Regions from separate parts of the Streptomyces sp. NPDC054975 genome, predicted to be linked through region 2. Evidence: riboswitches for the same ligand, from Rfam matches in the RefSeq annotation. Region 2 holds a riboswitch; the other holds the start of a gene.
The links. A riboswitch is a leader RNA that binds a small molecule or an ion and turns the genes downstream of it on or off. The one in region 2 is predicted to bind S-adenosylmethionine.

Region 1 (10,633 bases), on a different contig from region 2:
CGCGGCCTGGCCACGCGCGGAGGCCGGGACCTCGTTGCCGAGGTCGACGCGCTCGCCGGCGGCGCGGCTGGCGCGCTGCTCGTCCTGCTGGATCTTGGCGCGCTCGGCGGCGGTGAGGGTGTTGAGCAGCTTGCGGGCCTCGGCCAGCTTGCCCTGGTAGCTCTTCTTCTTCTCACCGAGGGTCTTGGTGACGTCCTCGAGGTCGCCGAGCTTCGTCGTCGCCTCGGCGCGCTGCTGGGCCAGGGTCCGCTGCTTGGCCTGGATCGACTGGAGCACGTCGGCCTGCTTGGCGCCGAGCTGGTCGATCGCGGACGCCTTGTCGAGGTAGGTGTCCGGGTCGGAGGAGAGGAAGAGCTGGAGGGCCGGGTCGATGCCACCGGAGCGGTACTGCGCGCTCGCGACCGAACCGATGCTGTTCCGCAGGGTGTTGAGCTCCTGCTGTCCGCGCGCCACCTTGTCCTGGAGGGTGCTGATCTCCTCCTGCAGCTTGCCCCGGCGCTCGTCGGCCAGGTTGTACTGCTCCGTGGCCTCCTCGGCCTCGTGGTTGAGCTTGTCGACCTTCGACTTGACGTCGTCGATCTTCGGCTTCGGAGCCGCCTGGGCGCCGGTCTGGGCGGTGAGCGCAACAGCAGCGGCGGCGGTGACGGTGAGCACGGTCACGCGGGTGCGGCTCGGCTGCTTGGGTCGACGGTGGGACGCCACGAAGGCGAGCTCCTTCTTCCTCGAGCCGCCCAACCGAACTGCGTCAGGCGGTTCCTCCGCTGACATCCCCGATGGATGATCAACCGCGCGAAGGTTCGAGGCCTGACCCTAGTGACCATCTTGTGATCAGTTCAAATCCTCATGAGCAAAATCTCGCTCACGGGGCACATTATTTCCACGGTTCACACGGGCAGTAATGGCCACTTGACCCTACGCCCTCCAGAATTCGGGCATTAAGCCCAGGACTTACGATCCGTCACGACATGCGCGAAAGCCGCTTGAGCAACAAGGCGGACGCGACGGGCCGCGCACCGGCCTTGGCGACCCCGTCGGCCACCTCGCGGTCGGTCGAGACGACCACGACCGGGCGGCCCGGCGGCTCGGCGCGGACCAGCTGGCGGATCAACTCGTCGGCCGTGACGCCCGGCTTGGAGAACAGCACCCGCACCCCGCGCGGCGGCGCGAGGAGCACCGGGGCGGCCAGCTCCGCCCCGTCGAAGACACAGGTGACCTCGGCGCCCGAGCGCGCCGCGAGCGCGGAGAGCCCGCCGAGCAGACGCAGCCGCTGCTTCTCCAGCGGCATGGTCGGGTAGCCGGTCTTGGTGACGTTGTAGCCGTCCACGACCAGATGGGCCTGGGGCAGCGCGAGAAGCTGGTCGAGGAGCGCCGGGTCGGTCTCGGAGAGCGCGCGGGCCGCGATGTCCTTCGGGGACATCCGGCCGGGCTCCACCGCGTCGACGGTGTCGGCGGGATGGACGGAGACGGGCGGCAGGGCCAGTTCGCGCCGGAGCCCCTGGGCGGCGTCGAGCACCGTGTCGAGCAGCAGCCGCAGCCGCATGTCCTCCACCGAGCGCCCCTCGCGGGCGGCCCGGCGGCTGGCCTCCAGGGCCGCCTCGACCTCACCGAGCCGGGCCTTGAGGCGCCGGCTCTCGCTCTCGGCGGACGACACCTGGGCCGCCGCCTCCGCCCTGATCGTGTCGATCTCCGCGTGGATCCTGCGGAGGGCCGCCTCGCCCCGCTTCACATCGCTCTGGGCGCTGCGCAGCTTGCGGTGAAGCGATTCGGCTTCCCTGCGGGCCGCCTCCAGATCGTGGCGCAACTGCTCGGTCTCCGCGCGGCCGCGCTCCTTGGCGGCGGCGACCTCCTCGCGCAGCCGCTCCAGCTCGCGCCGCCCGGCCTCGTCGGCCCGCTCGGCGTCCGCCCGCTGGGCCTCCTCACCGGCGGCGGCGACCAGCTTGACCCAGCCGGCGGGGCGCAGGACGTAGGCGGCCGCGGCGACGTCGACGGGGTCGGCCGCAGCGGGCGGGGCGCCGGTCTCGACGGCCCCGGCCAGCTCGGGCTGCGCCTCCTTGAAGCGCTCGCCGATCCGCTGCCGGAACAGCGGATCGCTCTCCAGGGCGGCGGCCATGGCGTTGCCCGCGAACTTGGCCCGCCGGCTCGCGGTGAAGCGGGCGTACTGCCGCAGGGGTGCCGGAAGCTCGGCGACGGTCAGCCCGCCGAAGGCGTCCGAGACCAGCGCGACGACCCTCCGCCGCACGCCGTCAGGCAGCGGGCGGTCGAGCGCCTCGGCAGCGTCACCTGCCGCGCCGGCCGGTTCTCCACCGCGCGCGGGCTGCTCCACGTTGCGTCACCCCATCGTCATGGGCGCTGCCTCCGTCAGGAAGCGGTGCCGGGCCTGTCCACCAGTTCGATCTGGTCCACCGCGTTGCACCAGCGGCAGCGGACCGACTCGATGGTCTCACTGACCACCTCGCGCTCCTCGACCTTCGGCTCACCCGCCAGATCCAGATGGACGTACTCGACGACCTTGGAGGAGCGGGTCACGTCGAACCGGGTCAGGTTGCCGCAGAGAGTGCAGCGCCAGCGGGTCTCGGCGGTCGGCAGGGGAACCGTCGTCATCGTGCCGTCCTCTTTCATGTGCGTGATGCGAGTGCGGGTGCCGCGGTGCGCCGTCGAACTGCGGAGGTACAACGCGTAACCCTACGGCCTTGCAGGTACCCCGTGTCGCGGCGAGGCACTCTGTCCAGGTCGGCCCCGTTACGCCATGATCTGTCCATGATCGATGGGCGGCGGATCGACTGGCGGCGGACGGCCCTCGGGGCGTGGCGGGGCGCCCGTACCGGGCCCAGGGTGACGTACGCCCTGATCGGCGCCTGCTGCCTGGTCTTCGTGATCAGCCCGGTGTCGGGCCTCAATCCCGTGTACGGGACCGGGGACGCGGCCCTCGCGGCGCAGAGCGCGTACTTCCACCGCTGGGGGGTCGTACCGGCCGAGCTGGTGGGCGGCGGCCCGCCGCGCACCCTGCTCACCCCGCTGACCGCCCTCTTCGTCCACGGCAGCTGGCTGCACCTGCTGGGGAACATGCTCTTCCTCTACGTCTTCGGCGCGATGACCGAGGAGCGCATGGGCCCGTTCGCCTTCGGCCTCTTCTACCTGGGCTGCGGCTATCTGGCGCTGCTCGGCTACGCGGCGGCGCACGCGAGCAGCGAGCAGACGCTCGTGGGCGCCTCGGGGGCGATCTCGGGGGTCCTCGGGGCGTTCCTCCATCTCTTCCCCCGCGCCCGGGTGACCAGCCTCTTTCCGTTCCTGCTCTTCCTGCCGCTACGGTTTCCGGCCTGGATCGTGCTGGTCTTCTGGTTCGTGCTCCAGTGGCTGGCGGCCCGCGCGGCCGGCGCGGGGCCTGGCGTGGCGTATCTGGCCCATGTGGTGGGCTTCGCCGTCGGCTTCCTCTACGCCTGGGGCCGCTACCGGGGTGGGGATACAGTGAAGTCCCCAGCCGCGGCGACCGAGGGAGAAAGCCAGCCGTGATCACCGCGATCGTGCTCATCAAGACCAGCGTGGACCGCATCCCCGAGATCGCGGAGTCGATCGCCGCGCTCGACAGCGTCAGCGAGGTCTTCTCGGTGACCGGTACGTACGACCTGATCGCCATGGTCCGCGTGCCCCGGCACGACGACCTGGCGGACGTCATCCCCGGCCGGATCAGCAAGATCCCGGGTGTCGAGGCGACGGACACGCACGTCGCGTTCCGTACCTACTCGCAGCACGACCTGGAAGCGGCCTTCGCCATCGGCCTGGAGTCCTGAGGAAGGGGGCCCCGACAGGAGGCCCCCTTCACCCGTACGAGTGGGTGTTCAGCCGCGGTCCGGGACGCAACGGCCGTCCTCGGTGCGGTACTTCCACTGCGCGCCGTCCCGGACGAGCTCCTTCACGGCGCGGACGAAACGCTCCACGTGCTCGTCGGGCGTACCCGCGCCGAAGCTGACCCGGATGGCGTTGAGCGACTTCTCACCCGGCGCGGCCTCGGGCGCGCCGCACTCGCCCTGGGTCTGCGGGTCGCTGCCGAGCAGGGTGCGGACCAGCGGGTGGGCGCAGAAGAGGCCGTCGCGGACACCGATGCCGTACTCGGCGGAGAGCGCGGCGGCGAAGTGCGAGCTGTTCCAGCCCTCGACGACGAACGAGATGACACCGACGCGCGTGGGGGTCCCCCCAGCCGAAGGCGAGGGGGAGTCGTCGCCGAAGAGCGAGAGCACCTTGACCTCGGGCACCTCGGCGAGGCCCGCGCGGACGGTCGCGACGAGGTGCTGCTCACGGGCGACGAGCTGGTCGAAACCTGCCTCGGTGAGGGCCTTGCAGGCGGAGGCGATGGAGTAGACGCCGATGACGTTCGGCGAACCGGCCTCGTGGCGGGCGGCGGTGGTGTGCCACTCGACGTCCACTCCCCCGTCGGCGCGGCGGGCGACCTTCTTCGACGCGCCGCCACCGGCGAGGTACGGCTCGGCGTCCTGGAGCCAGTCGGCGCGGCCGGCGAGGACGCCCGACCCGAACGGGGCATACAGCTTGTGACCGGAGAACGCGACCCAGTCCACGTCCAACTCCCGTACCGAGACGGGGTGATGGGGCGCGAGCTGCGCGGCGTCGAGGACGATCCGCGCGCCGTGGGCGTGCGCGGCGGCGGCCAGCTCCTTGACCGGCCACAGCTCACCGGTCACGTTCGAGGCGCCGGTGACGCAGACCAGGGCGGGGCCGTAGGGGTCGCGGTCGGCGAGGGCGCGCTCCAGGGTCGCGACGGCCTGGGCGGGCGTGCGGGGAGCGTTGAGGTAGGTGACCCGGGCGTCCTGCCACGGCAGGAGCGAGGCGTGGTGCTCGGTCTCGAAGACGAAGACCTCGCAGTCGGCGGGGAGCACGGCGGCGAGCAGGTTGAGCGAGTCGGTGGTGGAGCGCGTGAAGACGACCTGGTCGCCGGGGCGGCAGTCGAGGAACTCGGCGACGGTGACGCGGCTGTTCTCGAACAGGTCGGTGGAGAGCTGCGAGAGGTACCCGGCGCCCCGGTGGACGCTGCCGTAGTAGGGGGCGTACGCGGCGACGTCGTCCCACACCCGCTGCAGGGCCGGCGCGCTGGCGGCGTAGTCGAGCGCGGCGTACGTGACCTCACCCCCGGTCACGAGCGGCACGGTGACGTCCCGCCCGAGGACCGGGAGCGGAGCGGCACAGCAGGGGTCGGCGGAGTCGGCGTCCGTGGTGGCGGTGGTGGTGGCGACGGCGTTCGGGTACGCGGACATGGCGGTATCTCCTGGCGGGATGAGGGCAGCGAAGGACCCGCAGGGCAGCGCGAAGTGGGGTGCCGCGTACGGGTGTTGCCTCGACACACGGCATGCGTGTGGAGGTGGGGAAACGGGGCCGAAGGCCCTAGCGCATTCGCTTGCTCACGAGACTGCTCCCTTGAGGACCAGGACCCCAGGGATGTGCAGGGGTCCGCGCTTGCCGTGGACCTTGCTGTCCACGGCCTGGTCTTCACCCGGGGCACCCCGCCACGGACGGAGGGTTGCCGGACAGCAAGCCGGGGCTTCGTAGCTGTCACTCATGACCTGGTTCAGAACGTATGCCAGCTGATCGCCGGCGCGCAACCCCGTTCCGTATTCCGGAACGGGGTTGCGCGTCACCGCTACGCGTTGCTCGCGGCGATCCACCGCTCCAGCGCCCGCCGCGCCGAGCCCGAGTCGATCGACTCCGCCGCCTTCGCCATGCCGTGGCGCAACTGCTCCACCAGGGTGCCCTCCCCCGGGTGCAGCGCCGCGAGGGCCGCCGCCGAGTTCAGCAGCACCGCGTCCCGTACGGGACCGGTCTCGCCGGCGAGCAGCCGACGCGCCACATCCGCGTTGTACGAGGCATCGGCGCCACGCAGCGCCTCCACCGGGACGATGTCGATGCCGACGTCCCTCGGGTCGAAGGTCTCCTCGCGCACCTGACCGCCCCGAACCACCCAGACGCGCGAAGTGGCCGTGGTCGTCAGCTCGTCGAGGCCGTCGTCGCCGCGGAAGACCAGTGCGGAGGAGCCGCGCTCGGCGAGCACTCCCGCCACGATCGGGGCCATCCGGGGATCCGCGACACCGGTCGCCTGGGCCCTGACCCGGGCGGGGTTGGTGAGCGGACCGAGGAAGTTGAAGACCGTGCGGATGCCCAGCTCCTTGCGGGCCATCGCCACATGGCGCAGCGCCGGGTGGAACTTCACGGCGAAGCAGAACGTGATCCCGGCCTCCTGGGCGACGTCGGCGACCCGTTGCGGGGTCAGTTCCAGGTTGACGCCGAGCTTCTCCAGGACGTCCGAGGCGCCGGAGGCGGAGGACGCGGCCCGGTTGCCGTGCTTGACGACCTTGGCACCGGTGCCGGCGACCACGATCGCCGACATCGTGGAGATGTTGACGGTCTTGGCACCGTCACCGCCGGTGCCCACGATGTCGACGGTGTCGCCGGGCACCTCGATCGTGTTGGCGTGCTCGTACATGGTGCGGACGAGGCCGGTGATCTCCTCGACGGTCTCGCCCTTGGCACGCAGGGCCACGACGAATCCGGCGATCTGGGCGTCGGTGGCCTCGCCGCGCAGGATCCGGTCCATCGCCCAGGCGGTGTCCTCGGCGCTCTGGTCGCGGCCGGTCAGCAGGCCGTCCAGGACGACGGGCCAGGAGCGGCCCGCCGACATAGGTCCTCCAGCGGGGGTCACAGCGCTCATGGCAGCTCCTGGTCGGTCCGTGACGGATACGACACCACCCTATCGAGCCGCGGGGACGGCAAAGAGCCCCGTCCATCGAATGGACGGGGCTCCCGCTTGTGGCGACCTACTGGTCAGGTCGAGTGGATCAGGTGATCAGTGGTGGCCGTGGCCGCTGGTGATCTCCTTGTACTCCTCGACGGTCGGCTTGGCGATCTGGTTGTCCTCGCCGTAGTAGCTCTTGCTGAGCTTGACGCGGAGCTTCTCCATGCGGCCGACCTTGCGCTCGACGCCGTTCTCGTCGACCAGCGGGCCGAGCTCGGCCGGCTGGTTCTGCTCGTGCGCCGTGAGCTTGTACAGCTCGCCCTGGCTGAGCGGCTGGTGCACCTCGACGAACTCACCGTGCGGCAGGCGCTTGATGATGCCGGACTCGCGCCCGTGCAGCACCTTGTCCTTGTCCCGGCGCTGGAGGCCGAGGCAGATCCGCTTGGTGACGATGAACGCGATGACCGGTCCGACGAAGAAGAAGATCCGGACGAACCAGGTGATCGAGTTGATCGACAGGTGGAAGTGGGTGGCCCAGAGGTCGTTTCCACCACCGACGAGCATGATCATGTACGCGGTGATCCAGGCGACACCGAAGGCGGTGCGCGTCGGAGCGTTGCGCGGGCGCTGCGCGATGTGGTGCTCGCGCTTGTCGCCGGTGATCCAGGACTCGATGAACGGGTAGACCGCGATGGCCGCGAGGACCAGCGGGAAGATCGCCAGCGGGATCATCACGCCCAGGACGAGCGTGTGGCCCCAGAGGTTGATCTCCCAGCCCGGCATGACACGGATCAGGCCTTCGGCGAAGCCCATGTACCAGTCGGGCTGGGCGCCGGTGGACACCTGGTCCGGTCGGTACGGGCCGAGGGCCCAGATCGGGTTGATCGAGGCGATCGCCGCGATGATCGCGATGACACCGAAGACCAGGAAGAAGAAGCCTCCGGCCTTGGCCATGTAGACCGGCAGCAGCGGCATGCCCACGACGTTCTTGTTCGTACGGCCGGGGCCCTCGAACTGCGTGTGCTTGTGGTAGAAGACCAGGATCAGGTGGGCGACCACCAGGCCGAGCATGATGCCGGGCAGCAGCAGGACGTGCGCCGAGTAGAACCGGGCCACGAAGTCGCCGCCGGGGAACTCCCCGCCGAACAGGAACATCGACAGGTACGTGCCGATGACCGGCACGGACAGGATCGCGCCCTGCATGAAGCGGACACCGGTGCCTGAGAGCAGGTCGTCCGGGAGCGAGTAACCGGTGAAGCCGGTGAACATGCCCAGGAAGAACAGCAGGAAGCCGAACAGCCAGTTGATCTCACGCGGCTTGCGGAACGCGCCGGTGAAGAACACGCGCATCATGTGCACGAACATGCCGGCGAGGAAGATCAGCGCCGCCCAGTGGTGGATCTGCCGGATGAGCAGACCACCGCGCACATCGAACGAGATGCGCATGGTCGAGTTGAACGCCTCGGACATCAGCTGTCCCTGGAGCGGGACGTAGCTGCCGTGGTACTCCACCTCGTTCATCGACGGGTGGAAGAACAGCGTCAGGTAGACGCCCGTCAGGATGATGATGAGGAAGCTGTAGAGGCAGATCTCACCGAGCATGAAGGACCAGTGGTCCGGGAAGATCTTCCGCATGTTGGCCTTGGCCAGGGAGTAGATCCCGAGACGGCCGTCGGCCCAGTCGGCGACCCGCTCACCGGCGGGCGCCTTCTTCTTCGTATCGGTCACAGTGCTCATCCGCGCTCCCAGAAGGCAGGGCCGACGGGCTCGTCGAAGTCGCCGAGCGCCTCCAGGTTGCCCTTGTCGTTCACACCGATCCGCAGCTGCGGAAGGGCGTGACCGGCCGGGCCGAAGATGACGCGCGCGCCGTCGGCGAGGTCGAAGGTGGACTGGTGGCACGGGCAGAGCACGTGGTGGGTCTGCTGCTCGTACAGCGAGATCGGGCAGCCGACGTGGGTGCAGATCTTCGAGAAGGCGACGATGCCCTCGTGCGACCACTCCAGCTCGCGCTTGTCCTTGATGTCCTCCGGCTGGATCCGGACGATCATCAGGGCGGCCTTGGCGATCTCGACCTGGAAGTTGTGGTCGTGCTCCGAGAGGCCCTCGGGCATCGCGAAGGTCAGCGAACCGACGGCGACGTCCTCGGGACGCAGCGGCTCGTGCGTGTTCATGTTGATGAGCTGCTTGCCGTTGGCCCACAGGGTGGACCGGAGCTTCTTCTCGGGCAGCGGACCCATGTCACGCAGCAGCACGATGCCGGAGAGCGGTACGAGCGACAGCGCCCCGAACATCGTGTTGCGGATGAGCTTGCGGCGGCCCATGCCGGACTCGGCGGCACCGGCCGCGAAGTCCGCCATGACCTTCGCCTTGGTCTCCGGCGACGCCTCGATCGGGTGACGCTCGTCGGCGATCTCCACGTCGGACATCAGGGTGCGGGCCCAGTGGACCGCGCCCGCGCCGATGAAGAAGAGCGCCAGACCGAGGGTCCATCCCAGGGCGAAGTTGAGCGCGCTCACCCGGCCGAACGGCCAGATGTAGACGATCTTGTCCACCGGGAAGATCACGTACGAGGCGATGAAGCCGACGGTGGCCAGCATCGACAGCGTGAACATGAAGGCGACCGCACGCTCGGACCGCCGGGCGGCCCGCTCGTCGATGTCCTGGATGCGGGGCTTGTGGGGCGGGAGGCCCGGGTCCGCGAACGGGTCGTCGAGGACCTTCACCGCGCCGTGCGCGGTGTCCTGCTCAGCGGGCAGGTTCTCTTCTGGAATCTCTTGGCTACTCATGACTTCTTGGCCTTAGCGGTGTGGGCCGCGACCCAGACGGCAACTGCGATCAGTCCACCCAGACCGAAGATCCATGCGAACAGACCCTCGCTGACCGGGCCGAGGCCGCCGAGCGAGAGCCCGCCGGGGCTGTCGGCCTTTTCGCCGTTGACGGCCTGGACGTACGCGATGATGTCCTTCTTCTCCTTCTCCGGCATGGTCGTGTCGGGGAAGGAGGGCATGTTCTGCGGGCCGGTCTGCATGGCCTCGTACAGGTGCTTCGGGCTCACGCCTTCGAGGCTGGGGGCGTACTTGCCGTGTGTCAGCGCGCCGCCCTCACCGGTGAAGTTGTGGCACTGGGCGCAGTTGGAGCGGAACAGGTCGCCACCACGGGCGATGTCGGCGCCGTCGGGGCTGTACTGGCCCTCGGTCGGCGTGATCGGGCCGGCGCCGAGGGAGGCGATGTACGCCGCGAGCTGATCGATCTCAGCCTGCGTGTAGATGACCTTCTTCTTCGGCACCTGGGCGCCCGGCTGCTGGGCCGGCATCCGGCCCGTGCCGACCTGGAAGTCCACGGCCGCCGAACCGACGCCGACCAGGGACGGGCCGTCAGTGGTGCCCTGACCGCCGGTTCCGTGGCAGCTGGCGCAGCCGACGGCGTAGAGCTTCTTGCCCTCCTCGATGGCGAGGGACTGGGCGGTTTCATCGGCCTTCGCCGTGCCCGCGGGCGCGAACGCGGCGTACAGCCCCCCGGTGGCCGCCAGCGCGAGGAGTAGGACGACGACCGCCGCCAGCGGATGGCGTCGTCGTGCGGAGAGCTTTTTCACGGATTACCCCGGTGTCAGGATCTTCTGCGTCGATGCTTGCTGGATGTGCTCGGGTCCCGGGACCCGATTACTTGATCATGTAGATCGTGGCGAAGAGGCCGATCCAGACGACATCGACGAAGTGCCAGTAGTAGGACACGACGATGGCGGCGGTTGCCTGCTCGTGAGTGAACCTCTTGGCGGCGTACGTCCGGCCCAGGACCAGCAGGAAGGCGATGAGACCGCCTGTCACGTGCAGGCCGTGGAAGCCGGTGGTCAGGTAGAACACCGAGCCGTACGGGTCCGACGAGAGCGAGAGCCCCTCG
Region 2 (10,633 bases):
CCAAGGCCCACGCGCTTACCGCCGTCAGCGCCGCCGCCGCGGCGCCCTCGCCCCGGCAGGAGGGGACGATCCAGTAGCCGAAGGTCGCCCGGCCCTCCGGGAGGTCGCGGAGCCAGAGGCCGATCATGCCGACCGGCCGGTCGTCGCGGCGGCGGACGACCACGAAGGAGTACCCCGCGCCCGTCTCCGCGCGGGCCTGCTGCCGCCACAGGAACGCCTCGCCCTCGCTGTCCGAGTACACCGGAGGGACCGTGGTGGTCAGCGGGATGTACGGGTCGGTCGACGCCTCCTCCACGAGCGGCAGGTCCGCCCGCTCCCACCCGCGCAGCTCGTACGCGCCCGCCGCGAGCCGCGGCACGACCAGGCTCACATCATCTCCAGGTACACCGCGAGACGGTCGTACTCCTCCTTGACCCCGGCCTCCATGCCCGTCGCCAGCGCCTGGTCGCGGATCTCCGTCGACGGCCAGAGCGACGTACTCGTCAGCGCCGTGCCGCCGTCCGGGGTGTCGTCGAAGGTGAGGACGACATGGACGGGCGGGCCCGGCATCAGCTCGAAGACCTCGGTGTAGACAAGGCGCTCGTTCGGGATGATCTCCTGGTACGTGCCGGAGAAGACGATCTCCCGGCCGTCGGGCGCCTTCTGGCCCCACCGCCACGCGCCGCCGACCCTGAGGTCGATGTCGCAGACGGTCGTGGGCATCGCGGCCACGCCGTACCACTGCCGGACGTGCTCGGGACGGGTCCACGCCTCCCAGACGCGGGCGGGCGGCGCGTCGAAGGTGCGGGTGATCACCAGCTCGCGGTCCGTCGGTGTCGTCAGCAGCGTGACCATGGCGCGCTCCCGCCTGTCGGGGCTCTCCTCCCAGCATCACCCCGAACGCCCGAGGGCGGCACCCCCAACAGGGAGTGCCGCCCTCGGTCGCGTACAGCGAGGAACTACCGATCCTGACGGATCAGAAGTCCATGTCACCGCCCGGCATGCCACCCGGGGCGGCCGCGCCGGCCTTCTCGGGCTTGTCGGCGATGACGGCCTCGGTGGTCAGGAACAGCGCGGCGATGGAGGCCGCGTTCTGCAGCGCGGAGCGCGTCACCTTCGCCGGGTCGATGATGCCCTCGGCGATGAGGTCCACGTACTCGTTGGTCGCGGCGTTCAGGCCGTGGCCGACGGGCAGGTTGCGGACCTTCTCCGCCACGACGCCGCCCTCGAGGCCGGCGTTGACGGCGATCTGCTTCAGCGGGGCCTCCAGGGCCAGCTTCACGATCGCGGCACCGGTGGCCTCGTCGCCGGACAGGTCGGCCTCGAGCTTCTCGAAGACGTTGGAGGCCTGGAGCAGGGCCACGCCACCACCGGCGACGATGCCCTCCTCGACGGCCGCCTTCGCGTTGCGAACGGCGTCCTCGATGCGGTGCTTGCGCTCCTTGAGCTCGACCTCGGTCGCGGCACCGGCCTTGATGACCGCAACACCGCCGGCGAGCTTCGCCAGGCGCTCCTGCAGCTTCTCGCGGTCGTAGTCCGAGTCGGAGTTCTCGATCTCGGCGCGGATCTGGTTGACGCGACCGGCGACCTGGTCGCTGTCACCGGCACCGTCGACGATCGTGGTCTCGTCCTTGGTGATGACGACCTTGCGGGCGCGGCCCAGCAGGTCCAGGCCCGCGTTCTCGAGCTTGAGGCCGACCTCCTCGGAGATGACCGTGCCGCCCGTGAGGATGGCGATGTCGTTCAGCATGGCCTTGCGACGGTCGCCGAAGCCCGGAGCCTTGACCGCGACGGACTTGAAGGTGCCGCGGATCTTGTTGACGACCAGGGTCGACAGGGCCTCGCCCTCGACGTCCTCGGCGATGATCAGCAGCGGCTTGCCCGACTGCATGACCTTCTCCAGCAGCGGGAGCAGGTCCTTCACGGAGGAGATCTTGGAGTTGACGATCAGGAGGTACGGGTCGTCCAGGGACGCCTCCATACGCTCCATGTCGGTGGCGAAGTACGCCGAGATGTAGCCCTTGTCGAAGCGCATACCCTCGGTGAGCTCCAGCTCCAGACCGAAGGTCTGGGACTCCTCGACGGTGATGACGCCTTCCTTGCCGACCTTGTCCATCGCCTCGGCGATGAGCTCGCCGATCTGGGTGTCGGCGGCGGAGATGGAGGCCGTGGAAGCGATCTGCTCCTTGGTCTCGACATCCTTCGCCTGCTCCAGCAGGGCGCCGGAGACGGCCTCGACGGCCTTCTCGATGCCGCGCTTGAGGGCCATCGGGTTGGCGCCGGCCGCCACGTTGCGCAGGCCCTCGCGGACGAGCGCCTGGGCGAGGACGGTCGCGGTGGTCGTACCGTCACCGGCGACGTCGTCCGTCTTCTTGGCGACTTCCTTGACCAGCTCGGCGCCGATCTTCTCGTACGGGTCCTCGAGCTCGATCTCCTTGGCGATGGACACACCATCGTTGGTGATCGTGGGGGCGCCCCACTTCTTCTCGAGGACGACGTTCCGGCCCTTGGGGCCAAGGGTGACCTTGACGGCGTCGGCGAGCTGGTTCATCCCGCGCTCGAGACCGCGCCGTGCCTCCTCGTCGAACGCGATGATCTTGGCCATGTGAAGTGGTCCTCCCGGACATGGGGTGGATAACGCTCCAGGACCGCGCCGACGCCCGCGACGGACGGCCTGCGACCCCGATGGTTCCTTGCCCCACCTGGCCACGGACCTCGTCTGCCCGATCCTCGTAAGCACTCTCACCTTCAGAGTGCTAACGCCAATGATTAGCACTCGGCCCATGCGAGTGCAAGCGACTCCCACAGATCGGAAGACCGGGCATGGGCACCCGCGCACGCACGAGGGGTCCGCATCCTGGTCAGGATGCGGACCCCTCGGCGTGAGAAACGCGTGAGTGCGTACGTGGTGGCCGATCGCGCCGTACTCAGACGGCGAGCTTGACCATGTCCGCCTGCGGACCCTTCTGGCCCTGCGAGATCTCGAACTCGACCCGCTGACCCTCTTCGAGGGTGCGGTATCCGTCCATCTGGATCGCGCTGTAGTGGACGAATACATCCGCACCACCGTCGACCGCGATGAAGCCGTAGCCCTTCTCCGCGTTGAACCACTTGACGGTGCCCTGAGCCATGCCTAACTCCCCTATTACTGGCCCTTGCGCGGGACCGCACTTCGCGGACCCGGGTCAGACCCTGCGCCGGAACGCGTCGACCGCGGCTGAATGTATCTGCCCAACTGCCCTCTGCAACAGGTCAATCGGGCGAGAATTCTGGGCACGGCGTAAAGGAGAATTCCGGAGGAATTGCTGAATTCCGGGGCAAGTCGGGCCCGGCAAAGCGTGGCAGAAGGTACACAACGTGCGCGCACTTTGGCGACTTCTTGTCGCGTGCGGGCGCATTCTCATATGCGCCTGGCACGGAGCGGCGGAGTGGAGCCGGGGGGACTTCCCCAACTCTACCGCGCTCAACCATGCAGAATTGCCCCCTCCGCTTCTCGCGCGGAGGGGGCAATTCGATTACTGCGGGTAATCCCAGGGGCCGGCGGCGAGGCCGGGAAGCCGGCGAAGCCGGCGAGGCTCAGCAGCCGCCTGCGACCGCCGGGATGATCGAGACGCCCGCGCCGTCCGGCGTCGCCGTCTCCAGGCCCTGCTCGAAGCGGACGTCGTCGTCGTTGACGTAGACGTTCACGAAGCGGCGCAGCTTGCCCTGGTCGTCCAGGACGCGCGCGGCGATGCCCGCGTGGTTCTTCTCCAGGTCGGCGATGACCTCGGACAGGGTCGCGCCCTCCGCCGGAACCTCGGCCTGGCCGCCCGTGTAGGTGCGGAGGATGGTGGGGATACGGACCTTGACGCTCATGTGGTGCTGCCTTCCGTGACGAGGGGGGTCAGTGGGCCAGGCCGGCGTCGCGGAACGCGTCGAGGCTCGGGCGGATGGTGGCGGTCGCCTGCGAGGTATCGGCGACCGCGTCCAGGGTCTTGAGGCCGTCGCCCGTGTTGAGCACGACGGTGGTCAGGCTGGGGTCGATGAGGCCGGCCTCGATCAGCTTCTTCGTCACGCCGACCGTCACGCCGCCCGCCGTCTCGGCGAAGATGCCCTCGGTCCGGGCCAGGATCTTGATCGCCTCGACGACCTGCTCGTCGTTGACGTCCTCCACCGCGCCGCCCGTGCGGCGCGCGATGTCGAGGACGTACGGGCCGTCGGCCGGGTTGCCGATGGCGAGCGACTTGGCGATGGTGTTCGGCTTCTGGGGCCGTACGACGTCGTGACCGGCCTTGAAGGCCGCCGACACCGGCGAGCAGCCCTCGGCCTGTGCGCCGAAGATCTTGTACGGCTTGTCCTCGACCAGGCCCAGCTTGATGAGCTCCTGCAGCCCCTTGTCGATCTTGGTGAGCTGCGAGCCGGAGGCGATCGGGATCACGAGCTGGTCGGGGATGACCCAGCCGAGCTGCTCGCAGATCTCGTACGCGAGCGTCTTGGAGCCCTCGCCGTAGTACGGGCGCAGGTTGACGTTGACGAAGCCCCAGCCCTCGCCCAGCGGGTCGCCGATGAGCTCGGAGCAGAAGCGGTTGACGTCGTCGTAGTTGCCCTCGATGCCGACGAGCTCACCGCCGTAGACGGCGGCCATGACGACCTTGCCCTGCTCCAGGTCGTGCGGGATGAACACGCACGAGCGGAAGCCGGCACGGGCGGCGGCGGCGCCGACGGCGCCGGCCAGGTTGCCGGTGGAGGAGCAGGAGAGGGTGGTGAAGCCGAAGGCGCGGGCGGCCTCCAGGGCCTGGGCGACGACGCGGTCCTTGAAGGAGTGCGTCGGGTTGCCGGAGTCGTCCTTGACGAAGAGCTTGCCGGGCTCGACGCCGAGCTCGCGGCCGAGGTTGTCGGCCTGGACGAGCTTGGTCCAGCCCGGGTTCAGGTTCGGCTTGTCGGCGACGTCGGCGGGGACGGGCAGCAGCGGGGCGTAGCGCCAGATGTTGGCGGGGCCGGCCTCGATCTGCTTGCGCAGCGCCTCGGGGTCGCCGGTGGGAAGGTCGTACGCGACTTCGAGCGGGCCGAAACACAGCTCGCAGGCGAAGATCGGGCCGAGCGCGAACACCTCACCGCATTCCCGACAGGAAAGGCCGGAAGCGGGACCGAGATCGACGGTCTGGGAGGTTTCGGTGGAAACAGTCTGTACAGCCATGGAGGCGAGGCCCTTTCTCCTCATCTTTCCCATGACGAACGTCGCCATGAGACGGATTTGGCACCTTCCCTAGCCGGGAGCCTCGCGGGCGCAGTGACGGCGACTGCGGACGAGACCGACTGGAGGGTTGCCGGGGCTTCAACGGGCCGTTTCCCTCTGCCCCTCTGGATGAGCGGTATTCGGTTGTGGAACGCGGACGGCACCCCGACATGCATCGGGCGTTCGCGTTGTTCAAGACTGTAACCGAAGGCATGGACGGTTGAGATGGTCGTCCGAACCGCGAGATGGAGATCACCTTGCTGGAGGAAGTGGAGCGCTGGCTCGGCCGGCGGTCCTGGTCCGTGGCAGACCGCCCGCTCGACCGCGTCCTCGCGGCCAAGCACGGGACGACGGTCAGCGTCGTGCTGCCCGCGCTGAACGAGGAGGCGACGGTCGGCGACATCGTCGGCGTGATCCGGCGCGAGCTGATGACCGAGGCGGTCCCGCTGGTGGACGAGCTGGTGGTGATCGACTCCGGCTCCACCGACCGTACGGCGGAGGTGGCGGCGGCTGCCGGGGCCCGGGTGGTGGCGCGGGACGCGATCCTGCCCCGGATACCGGCCGTGCCCGGCAAGGGCGAGGTGCTCTGGCGGTCGCTGATGGTGACGGAGGGTGACATCGTCTGCTTCGTCGACGCGGACCTGCGGGACTTCTCGGCGGACTTCGTCACCGGGATCGTCGGCCCGCTGCTCACCGACCCGGACGTGCACTTCGTGAAGGCGATGTACGACCGCCCGCTGGGCCCGGAGTTCGACGGGCCCGCCCCCGGCAAGACCCCAGGTCAGGGTGGCCGGGTGACCGAGCTGGTGGCACGGCCGCTGCTCAATCTGCACTGGCCGCAGCTGGCCGGTTTCGTGCAGCCGCTGGGCGGCGAGTACGCGGCGCGGCGCTCGCTGCTCGAACGGCTGCCGTTCCCCGTCGGTTACGGAGTGGAGCTGGGCCTGCTCGTGGACGCGCTGCACACGGTCGGCCTTGACGCGCTCGCGCAGGTGGACGTCGGGGTCCGCAAGCACCGGCACCAGGACGGGCAGGCGCTGGGCCGGATGGCGGCGGCGATCTACCGAACGGCGCAGCTGCGGCTCTCCCGCGGCCACCTGGTGCGGCCCCGGCTGACGCAGTTCGAGCGGGGCGAGGCGGGGTTCACGCCGCGCACGTACGCGGTGGACACCGAGGAGCGGCCGCCGATGGCCGAGATCGCGGAGTACGCGCACCGCCGCGTGGCGTAGCGTCGAATGATTGTGTTTTTTGCCTACATTTCCGTTTCATGCGGCTCTCATATCGAATGACCAGGTTGTCGGCGGCGCTCGCCCTCGCCGTCGGTTCGCTCGGCTCGCTCCCGCTCTCCCTCGCCTCGGCAGGCCCGGCCGCCGCGGACGTGGTGGAGCCCTTCGGCAAGCGCTACGACGCGTCGCTGTACGGCGATTTCACGACCGTCGGCAACACGGTCATGGGCTGCCCCAGGGCCCCCGCCGACCTGGCCGCGCGCTGCGCGAGCGCCGCCGCCGGGCAGGGCGGCGACAACAACAACACCTTCGTCATGGAGCGCGTGAACACTGCGTCCATGGCCGACGGATTCGGCTCCAGCACCGGCCACGTCGCGGTCCCGGCCGGCGCGAAGGTCGCCTACGCCCGGCTCTTCTGGGGCGGCAACGACGGCACGTACAGGGCGCCGAGCGGGGCGCAACTGAAGCGCTGCGACATCTCCGGCGCCGACGTGGTGACCTCGCCCGGCGACCACGCGACGACCGCGCCGCACCTCAAGGTCGGCGCCGGGCCCGCGACGGCGGTCTCGATCGACAGCATGGTGACCGACCCGGCGGACACCGCCGGCCCGCACTACTACACCGGCGAGTCGGACGTCACGGCCGCGTTCGCGGGCGTGACCGGCATCGACACGCGGGTCGCGGTGGGCAACGTCTGGGCGCCGAACGGCAAGGGCTGTGTGGCCGGCTGGTCCCTGACGGTGGTCTACGCGTTCCCGGGACCCGAGCCGACCTTCGCCCCCGACCGCCGCGACATCCACGTCTACGGCGGCCACGTCCTCCAGCGCTCCACCTCCCCCGCCACCACTCTCACCGTCGACGGCTTCCACCGGTCGACGGGCAGGGCGCGGGCGAGCGTGACGGCGTACGAGGGCGACTGGAACACGCCCGGCGACGCGTTCCTCGTCGACGGCAGGAACGTCACCGAGAGCCACACGGGCAAAAGAGACAACTTCTTCGTCAGCGAGGACGACGGCGCCGTCTCCCCGAAGCTGACGAACAACCTGTCCATCGACGCGAAGGCCTTCGACATCCCGGACGGCGCCATCGCGGCGGGCGCGCGCTCGGCGGACCTGACGTTCACGACGACCGGCGACACGTACGTGCCCTCGGGGCTCGCCTTCTCCGTACCGGTGCCGGACCTGGAGATCACCAAGACGGCGAGCCCGACGAAGGTGAAGCCGGGCGACACCCTCACGTACACGATCACGGCGAAGAACGTCAGCGCGTTGGACTACCCGAAGGTCACGTTCAGTGACGACCTGACCAGCACCCTGGGCGACGCCGACTACACCGGCGACGCGAAGGCGACGCTCGGGAAGGTGACGTACGGCAGGTCGAAGATCGGCTTCGTCGGAGACATCCCGGCCGGGAAGTCGGCGACGGTCACGTACTCGGTGAAGGTCCACGACCGGGTGCGCGGCGACGGCAGGCTGCTGGGCGGCGTCGAGGTCCAGTCGCCGCGCTCGAACTGCGGAAAGGGCAGTGAGGACCCGGCCTGCGCGGTGTCACGGGTCCTCGACCCGCCGAAGCAGAGCCCGTCCCCGACGAAGCCGTCGCGGCCCGCCCCGGTGGACCCCAAGCCGTCGGCCCCGGCGTCTCCGTCCCCCTCGGAGGCCGAGATCGCCCCGGCCCCGGCCCCCACCACCCATGAGCCGCGCCCGGGCCCGGCCCCGCACGGCCCCGGCAGCTCGATGGCGGAAACCGGATCGAGCGGTGAGCGCCTGTGGCTGCTCGGCGGACTGGCCCTGGCGCTGGCCGCGACCGGTCTCGTGGCGAAGGCAGCCCTGCGCGGACACCGCGACCTCTGAGGCGAGGATTCGCCAGAGTCGTATACGTACGTTTGAGCGTTTACGTCACGGGCTAGGTTCGCCACATGGCTTCTGTGCTCGTGGCGTCCAACCGGGGTCCGGTCTCGTACGCCCTCGCCGCCGACGGCACGCTCAGTGCCCGGCGCGGCGGGGGCGGTCTCGTCTCCGGGCTGAGCGCCGTCTCCTCGGAGGACAGCGTGTGGGTGTGCGCGGCCCTCGGGGACGGTGACCGCGAGGCGGTCCGGCGCGGGGTCTCCGAGCCGGGCGTGCGGATGCTGGACATCGACCCGGAGGTGTACGCCGACGCGTACAACGGCATCGCGAACTCGGTGCTGTGGTTCCTCCACCACCACCTGTACGAGATCCCGCGCGAGCCGGTCTTCGACGCGGAGTTCCGCCGCCGCTGGGAGTCGTACCGGAGCTACAACCGGGCCTTCGCCGAGGAGCTCGCGGCCGGCGCGGACGAGGGCGCGGCGGTCCTGGTGCAGGACTACCACCTGGCGCTGGCCCCGGGCATGCTGCGGGAGCTGCGGCCGGACCTGCGGATCGGCCACTTCACGCACACGCCGTGGGCGCTGCCGGAGTACCTGCGGATGCTGCCCGAGGACATCCGCGAGGAGCTGCTGTGGGGCATGCTCGGCGCGGACGAGCTGGGTTTCCACACCTGGGGATGGGCGCAGGCGTTCATCACCGGCGCGCACCTCCACGGCGAGCAGGGCGAGGCCGAAGGGGTCTGGCAGGGCGACGACCCCTGGCGCGGGGTGAAGCACCGCAGGGCGGGCGGCGAGCCGCGCCGCACCCGGGTGCACGCCTACCCGCTGGGCGTGGACGGCGACGACCTCCGTTCGCTGGCCCACCGGCCCGAGGTCGACGACCGGCTCGCCGCGCTGCGGGCCGAGGTCGGCGACCGGAAGACGATCGTGCGGGTGGACCGCACGGAGCTGTCGAAGAACATCGTCCGTGGCCTGCTGGCGTACCGGGAGCTGCTCCAGGAGCACCCGGAGTGGCGGGGCAGGGTCGTCCACCTGGCCTCTGCCTACCCGTCCCGCCAGGACCTCGAGGTCTACCGCGCGTACACGGCGTCGGTCGCGGAGCTGGCGGAGGAGATCAACACGGAGTTCGGCACCGCGGAGTGGCAGCCGGTCCTCCTCTCCGTGAAGGACGACTTCCCGCGCTCCCTCGCCGCGTACCGGCTCGCGGACGTGGCGCTGATCAACCCGGTCCGCGACGGGATGAACCTGGTGGCGAAGGAGATCCCGGTGGTCTCGGAGGCCGGGTGCGCGCTGGTGCTGTCGACGGGGGCCGGGGCGTACGAGGAGCTGCGCGAGGACGCCCTGACGGTCAACCCGTACGACGTCTCGGAGACCGCGCGCGCCCTGCTCCAGGCCCTGACGATGCCCGCCACCGAGCGCGCGGACCGCTCGAAACGCCTGGCGTCCGCCGCGACGGCGCTGCCGCCCCAGCGCTGGTTCCTGGAACAGCTGAACGCCCTGCGCGGCGGCGAGCCGGCTTCCTAGGCGGACCCCTCCCGTACCGCCTCCGCCAGGTCCGTCAGGAAGCGGACCACGCCCGCCGGTCCCGGGACGGACAGGTCGGCGCGGTCGGAGAGTTCCTGGACCTCCGACGAGCCGCTGCACACCAGCAGGCCCGGGGTGCCGTTCGAGCGGAGCTTCTCCACGGCCGCGAAGGCCGGCAGGTCACCCAGGTCGTCGCCCGCGTACAGGACGGACTCGGCGCCCACCTCCCGTACGTACTCCGCGAGCGCCACGCCCTTGTCCATGCCCGGCGGACGCAGTTCGAGGACCATGCGGCCCGGTTCGAGGACCAGGCCGTGCCGGGCCGCGAGGTCGGCGAGCGGGGCCTTGAGGGCCTCGAAGGCCGCCTGGGGGTCGCCGGCGCGGCGGGTGTGGACCGCGACCGCGCGGCCCTTCTCCTCGATCCAGGTGCCCGGCCACGCCCCGACGCCGTCGAGGAAGCCGGGCAGCTCGGCCCGGACGGCGGCCACGCCCGGGTGGACGGCGGCGGACTGGACCGTGCCGGTGACCGCGTCCCAGCGCTCCGCGCCGTAGTGGCCGAGGACGACGAGGTGTTCCAGGCCGGGGACGCCGGCGAAGCCGCCGTACCGCACGGCCACGCCCGCCGGGCGGCCGGTCACCACCGCGACCGAGGCGATCCGGGGCGCGAGGACGGAGAGCGCGGGAACGGCGCCGGGGTGCGCCCGGGCCCGTTCGGGGTCGGGGACGATCTCGGCGAGCGTCCCGTCGAAGTCGAGGGCGACGACGGCTTTCTCCGGCCGGGCGAGAAGCGCGGCCAGGCCGTCGCGGCCTGCGGACGTGGTCGGGTGCGGAAGGCTGCTGACCATACGA

Region 1: another riboswitch for S-adenosylmethionine. It lies ahead of ACWF79_RS23570 (aminotransferase class V-fold PLP-dependent enzyme); the one in region 2 lies ahead of thrC (threonine synthase).

What each region holds. Positions count from the first base shown of each region.
Region 1 is NZ_JBSGWV010000029.1:34,735-45,367, forward strand. Features, by position in the region: gene ACWF79_RS23545 (NlpC/P60 family protein) at 1-702, opposite strand, end outside; gene ACWF79_RS23550 (NYN domain-containing protein) at 959-2,323, opposite strand; gene ACWF79_RS23555 (hypothetical protein) at 2,359-2,601, opposite strand; gene ACWF79_RS23560 (rhomboid family intramembrane serine protease) at 2,758-3,510, shown strand; gene ACWF79_RS23565 (Lrp/AsnC family transcriptional regulator) at 3,507-3,788, shown strand; gene ACWF79_RS23570 (aminotransferase class V-fold PLP-dependent enzyme) at 3,837-5,264, opposite strand; SAM riboswitch class IV at 5,455-5,571, opposite strand; gene trpD (anthranilate phosphoribosyltransferase) at 5,648-6,712, opposite strand; gene qcrB (cytochrome bc1 complex cytochrome b subunit) at 6,848-8,473, opposite strand; gene qcrA (cytochrome bc1 complex Rieske iron-sulfur subunit) at 8,470-9,522, opposite strand; gene qcrC (cytochrome bc1 complex diheme cytochrome c subunit) at 9,519-10,328, opposite strand; gene ctaE (aa3-type cytochrome oxidase subunit III) at 10,396-10,633, opposite strand, start outside.
Region 2 is NZ_JBSGWV010000002.1:122,318-132,950, reverse strand. Features, by position in the region: gene ACWF79_RS03000 (GNAT family N-acetyltransferase) at 1-370, opposite strand, end outside; gene ACWF79_RS02995 (SRPBCC family protein) at 367-834, opposite strand; gene groL (chaperonin GroEL) at 956-2,584, opposite strand; gene ACWF79_RS02985 (cold-shock protein) at 2,907-3,110, opposite strand; gene ACWF79_RS02980 (MoaD/ThiS family protein) at 3,556-3,834, opposite strand; gene thrC (threonine synthase) at 3,863-5,179, opposite strand; SAM riboswitch class I at 5,173-5,330, opposite strand; gene ACWF79_RS02970 (glucosyl-3-phosphoglycerate synthase) at 5,452-6,420, shown strand; gene ACWF79_RS02965 (DUF7927 domain-containing protein) at 6,477-8,267, shown strand; gene ACWF79_RS02960 (alpha,alpha-trehalose-phosphate synthase (UDP-forming)) at 8,333-9,784, shown strand; gene otsB (trehalose-phosphatase) at 9,781-10,629, opposite strand.